2 regions of the Alteromonas sp. MTD1 genome follow, and region 1 is predicted to be linked to the other one. Evidence: predicted binding sites of a transcription regulator. Region 1 holds the regulator's gene; the other holds the start of a gene.
The links. Region 1 encodes LexA, which represses DNA repair genes until DNA is damaged. Its sites were predicted from a motif close to TACTGTATNNNNATACAGTA; they were not measured.
Positions count from the first base shown of each region.

Region 2: recN (DNA repair protein RecN) is a predicted target of LexA. The motif match lies at 2,647-2,666, and genes of this name have one in related genera.

Region 1 is NZ_BTGG01000002.1:286,136-290,355, reverse strand. It holds gene ACGHAV_RS03960 (diguanylate cyclase) at 1-1,502, shown strand, start outside; gene lexA (transcriptional repressor LexA) at 1,596-2,219, shown strand; gene coxB (cytochrome c oxidase subunit II) at 2,803-3,966, shown strand; gene ctaD (cytochrome c oxidase subunit I) at 3,976-4,220, shown strand, end outside.
Region 2 is NZ_BTGG01000004.1:286,531-290,750, reverse strand. It holds gene ACGHAV_RS07425 (iron-containing alcohol dehydrogenase) at 1-524, opposite strand, end outside; gene nadK (NAD(+) kinase) at 720-1,595, shown strand; gene dps (DNA starvation/stationary phase protection protein Dps) at 1,858-2,367, shown strand; gene recN (DNA repair protein RecN) at 2,705-4,220, shown strand, end outside.

The DNA of each region.
Region 1 (4,220 bases):
CATTTTTGTTTGATACCAGCGATCAGAAGTTTGTTGAAGATAAATTGAATAAAACCAACTCACGCATGCGCTTGCTTCTTGAAGCATCTGAGTTGGGTACGTGGGACTGGAACTTACAGGCAGATGTCAACCAAGTGAACAAACGGTGGTGCGATATTGTTGGTTTAGAATACGAGTACTACGATACAAGCTCTCGTTTTTTTAAGCAGCTTATTCATCCTGCCGATTTTATTAATGTAGAAAGAAAATTAAATGAGCATTTGAGCGGTGAAGCAAAAGTATTTAACACCACGTTTAGAATGCAGCATACCAGTGGGAAGTGGGTGTGGGTTGAAACTTACGGCAAGATTGTTGAAGTAGACGAAGGCGGCAACCCTGTGCGTGTTGCGGGTATTCACCGTGATATAACTCAGCGAATGGAGAATGACCTTCACGAGAGAAAGAAAACCCAGTTACTGCAGTTTATAAATAAAACCCGTGCCTCTTATTTGCAAAGTAACGACCTTACTACCGCATGCCAGTCAGTCTTATCAGAGCTAATTGACATATCAGACAGCCAAATTGCCTTTATTGGCCAGATGCGAGACGTGGAAACGCAGCCCAAACTCTTTATACATGCAATTTCTGAAATTGTATGGGACAGTAAAAGCTTCACCCAATATGCTGAATATAAAAAGCGTAATTTATATTTTTCGTCGTTTGACAACTTATTTGGGCAAGCCATTACGTCGGGCGAGGTGGTTATTAGTAATACCGCTGGAGCACATCCTGCTTCTAAAGGAACGCCACAAGGTCACCCCAGAATTAGTCGGTTCCTTGGTTTACCCATAAAAGTGAAAGACAGAGTAGTGGGTGTTATTGGACTTGCGAATAAATTCTCACCATACACCAACGAAGATGCGGAGTTTTTCCAGCCTTTATTAGATGCGCTTGCAGGGTTGTTCTACGCCGTAGACCTAGAGCAAGCTCGGGCCGAAGCAGAGGACAAACTACGTAAGTTAGCCATGACAGACCCGCTTACGGGGCTATTCAACCGGCGCGCGTTCATTGAGCAATGTGAGGACATGGCGAAAGATCATTGCAGTATTTTTGTTGTACTTATCGATATCGACCACTTTAAAAATGTAAACGATACCTATGGCCACGACGCTGGAGACTGTGCGCTTAAGCAAACCGCTGATATTATCAGCGATGCAATTAACGATGGAGACATCGTTGCACGTCTCGGCGGAGAGGAGTTTGCCATGGTAATTCGTGGTGAATGTGAACGTGAAGCGAAGAAGCGGTTAGACTCACTGCGGAAGCGTATAGCCGCTAAAAAAATGTTGTATAAGAAAGACACGCTGCAACTAACGGTAAGCATAGGCGTAACCTTTGTTGATGACGGTTTTAATATGGATTTTAGTGCGCTGCTGTCTTTAGCTGACCAAGCCTTGTATGACGCTAAAGCTAATGGGCGAGACAGAATTGAGTGGGCACCATTCACCAAAAAAGCCGTTTAAGAAAACGGCTTTTTTGGTGAGCGTTACTAAGTTCTTGTTATTTCGTATTAGGTGTATATAATTACAGGAACTGTATGAACAGACAGGTCTTTTATGCGCCCATTAACAGCTCGACAAACCGAAGTTTTAGAACTTATCAAAACCACTATGCAAGAAACGGGAATGCCTCCAACACGTGCGGAAATTGCCCGTCAGCTTGGTTTTCGTTCTGCTAATGCTGCTGAAGAGCATTTGAAAGCACTTGCTAGAAAAGGTGTTATTGACATTTTGCCGGGCACCTCTAGAGGTATCAAACTCAATATTCCGCTTGAAGATTCTGTAGAAGAAGATGGTTTGCCGCTAATTGGCCGAGTGGCCGCTGGTGAGCCTATTCTTGCGCAAGAACACGTGGAGTCTCATTACAAGGTAGATCCTGCTCTCTTCCAACCTCAAGCTGACTTTTTGCTTCGTGTTAACGGCATGAGTATGAAGGATATTGGTATTTTAGATGGTGACTTACTCGCAGTGCATCGCACTACAGACGTTCACAATGGCCAAGTCGTGGTAGCTCGTGTTGATGAAGACGTAACGGTTAAACGCCTTGAAAAGCGTGGTAGAGAAGTACTGCTGCATGCCGAAAACGAAGAGTTTTCTCCAATTAAAGTGGACTTAGCCTCACAGCCTTTTGCTATCGAAGGTATTGCTGTAGGTGTAATTAGAAATGCAGACTGGATGTAGAGTTTTATCCAACTAAACCCAAAGCGGCCTATTAGCCGCTTTTTTTATACCTAAACTTTTGTTAATGATTGCACTATGGTGAAGCAAGGTTGTTTTTTGACCAAACGGATCAACTGAGTGAAAAAATTTAATACGCCCTCTTTTCTACCGCGACATTGAAAAAAAAATTTCACTTTTTAGCGTTATTATAATAAGTCTCGCCGTTTTAATTTCCTATCCGTAACGTTTTAAATCATTGTATTTGATTACTTTTCTTTAGAATTGAAAATTATCTTATGTTCAAAATGGTTGTTTGAATCAAGGTTCTTTATTTTCAGCATTTGTGTTTCTTTCTGCTATTAGACGGTATAGCTAATTGAAACCAATGTTTAAATTTTAAACACTTCATTAAAAATTTAATAGAAAAGACTAGACGGCGGTGAATAATCGCGCAATTATTAGTCAGGGATTAACAAAATAATAACAATGACTCTAAATTTGTTTTACAAGTTGCAGTTGTGGGTCAACCGTTCGCAAACCATCTGGTAGGGACAGCGCGCAAGAACATTTGGCGTTAATGGTTCTACCATTACGGAGGTGCTGAGTGAAACAACTAACGAACGTCATCGCAAAAGGGGTTGCGGCATTACCCTTTTTGTTATTTTCTCATTTTCTTTCTGCGCAACAGGCTGCTGAAGAAGTCTCTTCATTGAACCTACGGCGCGGAGCAACTGACATTAGCGGGCAAGTGTACGATTTGCATATGCTGATGTTCTTCATTTGCGTTGGTATAGCTGTGGTGGTATTTGGCGTGATGTTCGCGTCTATGTATCTTCATAGAAAATCCCGCGGCGCTAAGCCAGCTAATTTCCATGAAAACGTAAAAGTGGAAATTGCATGGACGGTTGTGCCTTTCCTTATCCTTATTTTTATGGCTGTGCCAGCGGCAAACACACTGATTGCCATGGAAGACGTGTCTGAAGCTGACATGACGGTTTTGGTAACTGGTTCGCAATGGAAATGGCATTACAAGTACATGGACAGTGACGTTGAATACTATTCTTTACTGGCCACCCAGCGCGAGCAGATAGAAAACAAGTTTGAAAAGACAGATAACTACTTGCTTGAAGTCGACCGCCCCTTAGTTATTCCTACCGGTAAAAAAGTACGGTTTCTTATCACGTCTGACGACGTTATCCATTCGTGGTGGGTACCAGATTTCGCAGTGAAAAAAGACGCTAACCCAGGTTTTATTAACGAGGCATGGGCCAAGGTGAATGAGCCAGGTATTTACCGAGGTCAGTGCGCTGAACTTTGCGGTAAAGATCACGGCTATATGCCCGTTGTTGTTATCGCCAAAGAGCCCGCCGCTTTCGAAGCTTGGATGGGGGAACAAGAAGACATTGTTCGCCAAGCAAAAGAGGAAGAGCAGCGCCTACTGTCGATGAACATGTCGATGGATGAGTTAATGAAGGAAGGCGAACGCGTGTACAACACAACATGTGCAGCGTGCCATATGCCAAACGGCGAAGGGCTACCAGGTGTATTTCCAGCGCTTAAAGGCAGCAAAATGGCCCTTGAAGATCAAAAAGGTCATATTGAAATTGTGCTTCATGGAAAGTCAGGCACCGCAATGCAGGCCTTTAACAAAATGCTAAGCCTTAAAGAGATTGCAGCGGTTGTGACTTATGAGCGCAATGCGTGGGGTAACAACACGGGTGACATGGTGCAGGCGAAAGATGTCAACGACGTGGCAATGGGTAACTAGGAGCGAGTTATGAGTAAAGCAACTGACGTTATTTCGCCAGATTCATCTGTGCATCACGACGAACATGATCATCATGATCATATTCCAAAAGGTATTACCCGATGGTTATTTACCACAAACCATAAAGACATAGGCACGCTGTACTTATGGTTCGCCTTTATTATGTTCTTAGTGGGCGGTGCCATGGCCATGGTTATTCGCGCCGAGTTATTCCAGCCTGGCCTACAAATTGTCGAGCCTAACTTCTTTAACCA
Region 2 (4,220 bases), on a different contig from region 1:
TCGACCAGTGCCGCGGTTGGCATAAAACCACGCCCTACACACAGCATTTTCTCACTTGTTTTTTCATCGGTGATAATAGTGAAACGAGTAACTTCTGACCCAGTACCGGCTGTAGTCGGTATTGCAATAATAGGTAATCCAGCTGCATCAGTAACGGTTGGAAATTTATAGTCACGCATTTGACCACCGTATTTCCCAAGTATGGAAATCGCTTTAGCGCTATCAATTGGGCTGCCCCCACCAAGCGCAACAATGCAGTCGTACTCATTTTCCCGCACCATAGATACGCCAAACTCAATTGAAGACACTGTAGGCTCGGGAACCGTGTCGGCAAAAACATCAGCCACTATTCCAATGTCCGCAAGCTGTGCTGTTATTTTTTCAGCGTAACCAAGCTCAACCATCATTTTATCTGTGACAATAAGCGGCTTGCTACAATGAAGGCTTGCAAGTATGTCAGACACTTTTTCACTTGCGCCCTTTCCGATTTCCATCATTCTTGGCAGCAAAATATGATGTGACATAAACAACTCCTTAAATTTAATGCCTGACAGCAAAGCTGATGTTTCTTGTAACAGTATCGTCTATTTACTCGCCAATGAAATAAATAAAGAAAATAAGACGTCATTAATACGCGTAATTGCACGCTAAACGCTTTTATTTTGCAAAAAACCTGTGCTACTGTCCAAATATTGGAAATGAAAGGATAGTTGCGTTCCATGCCCTATCAAACCGTTGCTTTAATTGGAAAACCTCAACACGCCGCCACCCACGACAGTCTAAATATTCTTGCAGAATATCTACTGGCCAAAGGGTGTTCATTATTGGTAGAAGAATGTATTGCAGAAGAACTCGAAACAGACAACTTTCGAAGCTGCAACCTAGTGACCATAGGCAAAGAAGCCGATTTAGCGGTTGTTGTAGGTGGCGATGGAAGTATGTTGGGAGCAGCACGCGTGCTTGCGCGCTTCGATATTCACGTTGTTGGTGTTAACCGCGGCAATCTGGGCTTTCTAACCGATATTCATCCCGACGAGATTGTTCAACAATTAGACTTAATATTCACCGGTGACTGCGTAGTAGAAAAGCGTTTCTTACTAGAAGTGGAAGTGTATCGACACGAGAAACTTAAAAGTAATAATTCCGCAATGAACGAAGTGGTTCTGCATCATGGCAAAGTAGCACACATGATGGAGTTTGAAATTTACATCGACGATCAGTTTGTTTTCAGTCAGCGTAGCGACGGTCTTATTGTTGCTACGCCAACAGGCTCTACCGCTTATTCTCTTTCTGCTGGCGGGCCAATTATAATGCCCAAATTAGATGCATTAACACTGGTACCTATGTTTCCGCACACCCTTAGCAGCCGCCCAATTGTGGTTGATGCCGATAGCCAGGTATCGATGAAGGTGTCTAAAGTAAACAGCGATTCACTGCAGGTGAGCTGCGACAGCCATATTGTCCTTCCAGTGCTTCCTGGCGACGAAATAAGAATAAACAAAAGCGCCGACAAGCTGCACCTTGTTCACCCTAAGGGCTACAGTTACTTTAACGTGTTACGTAAAAAGCTGGGCTGGGGCAGTAAATTATATTAATTCAAGTTGAAATGCGCTTCGTTTGTGGTTTAACGTACTAAAGACGGTAGCGCTCTGCACTTCTTACATGCCCCTGTACCTTTTACTCACCTTTAGCGCATTGAAAAATAAAGACTTTTTAACCTACCGCGTTTTTTCCATGCGTTTCATGAGCTTATAAAAAGCTGTATTGTCGGCACACGCGTTGCAACATCTTCTACATCGAGTTTAGTCGTGTTTACAACGGCTTAAACACTTTTACACTAGATAATCAGGAGATGTCATGAGTAATACCAATATCAAATTTACAGCACCAGGTATGGATAACGATGCGGCTGCGAAAACCATTGAGGTATTGGAGAAGCGTTTAACTGCATTGCTGGACTTACAACTAACATTGAAACACATTCACTGGAATGTAGTGGGTCCAAATTTCATCGGTGTACACGAAATGTTAGACCCACAAGTTGATGCGGTGCGTGATATGACAGACACTATTGCCGAACGCATTGCAACATTAGGTGGCGTGCCAAAAGGTACACCGAAAGCAATTGTAGAGGGCCGAAGCTGGGATGACTACAGCATTGGTAAAGGCTTGGTAATGGACCATTTGAAAGCGCTGGATGCAGTATACGATGGCGTAAACGGCGATCATCGTGCTGCCATTGAAACCATTGGCGAACTAGACGCTGTATCTGAGGACATGATTACAGGACAGCTAGCTGATTTAGAGCAATTTCAATGGTTTGTACGTGCACACATCGAATCGAGCGACGGTGAACTACAGCAATAAATGCTTAAAGGTTTTTGAATTGTTGAAAAGGAGAGGATTGCCCTCTCCTTTTTTATGATTTTTCCATTTAAGAAAATACGTAATCCTATTTACCTCACGAAACAAAAATGCTGTACAGTGTTCAACAGTACTGTTTAACGCGTTAATGCTTAAAACGAAAAAGATTTAATCAGCAGACTTTAAGCCCTAAAAAATTTAAACTATTAATATCAGCAACTTACTTCTATAACATCACTTGTAAGCCTTTTTAATTTCAATCTTCACTTTACACACAAAAAATACTGTATATATTTACACATACTGTATATATCATCATGTTTATTTTGAGGGTGTAGTTATGTTGGCGCATTTATCAATTTCTAACTTTGCCGTAGTAAAGCAGCTGTCTGTTCAGCTAGAAGATGGTTTAACGGCTATTACCGGTGAAACTGGTGCGGGTAAATCAATTGCAATAGACGCTTTAAGCCTGTGCCTTGGAGAGCGCGCCGACGCCAATGCCGTAAGAAAAGGTGCAGCAAAAGCTGAAATCATTGCGCATTTTTCGCTTTCAGGTAATTCGGCTGCTAAAACATACCTCGATGAACATGAACTTACATCAGATGAAGACGAAAATAGCTGTTTTGTTCGACGCGTTGTGTCAAAAGAAGGCCGTTCTAAAGCCTTTATTAATGGTGTTCCCGCCTCGCTGCAGCAGCTAAAAGGGCTTGGCCAATATTTGCTGGCTATCCATGGCCAAAATACACATTTGCAGTTATTGAAAGAAGACCATCAACGCTCGCTTCTTGATACCTACGCAAAACACACCAGTCAAATAGATACCGTTGAACACGCATATTCAAACTGGAAAGAAAAGCAGCGTATGCTGCAATCGTTAAAAGAACAAGCACAACAACGAGAAGACAGACTTCAGCTATTAACTTATCAAGTACAAGAGCTTGACGAATTTGCTATTGAAGAGGGTGAGTTTGAAGAGCTTGAAGTAGAACACAAGCGCCTAAGTAATGGGCAAAGCTTACTTGAACAAGCTCAAACCAGCGTTTACAACCTGTATGAAAACGACGAGGGGAATGCGCTAGCAGTCATTCAAAATAGTATTGAGCGATTAGGTGAACTAGAAGCCCACGACGCAAGCCTTACGCCAATTATAAGCCTTCTAAACGAAGCCTCTATACAAGTTGAAGAAGCAGCGAGCGAGCTTCGTAGCTACTGCGATCAGTTAGAAATTGACCCACTTCGGCTGCAGCAAGTAGAGGCGCGCTATGCCAAAGCCATGGAACTTGCCAGAAAGCATGCGGTAATGCCAGAAGCCTTGTTCCAACATCACCAAATGCTAGCAAGCGAATTTAGTGCGCTAGGAGAACAAGAAACGTTACTGGGCACTCTTGAGTTAGAAGTAGACAACATGCATGCACAATATCTTGCTGCAACGAAAGCGTTGTCTGAAAGTCGTTCATGTGCAGCAGTCAATTTAGCAAAAGACATTGAAGCGCAGATACAACAAATGAATATGCCACATGCAAAAGTGGCCATAGACGTGTTGTACGACGAATTTAAAAAGCCCTCAAGCACAGGTTTAGACAATATAGAGTTTAATGTATCTACCAACCCTGGCCAGGATGCAGATAAACTTGAAAAAGTGGTGTCAGGCGGTGAGCTTTCAAGAATTGGTTTGGCAATTCAAGTTATTGCCAGTGACAATCATACGACGCCTACAATGATTTTTGATGAAGTAGATACTGGTATTAGTGGTCCTACAGCATCGATTGTAGGCGCACTACTTCGCAGACTTGGCAGTCAAGCGCAGGTTATGTGCGTAACCCATTTACCTCAAGTTGCAGCGCAAGCGCATAATC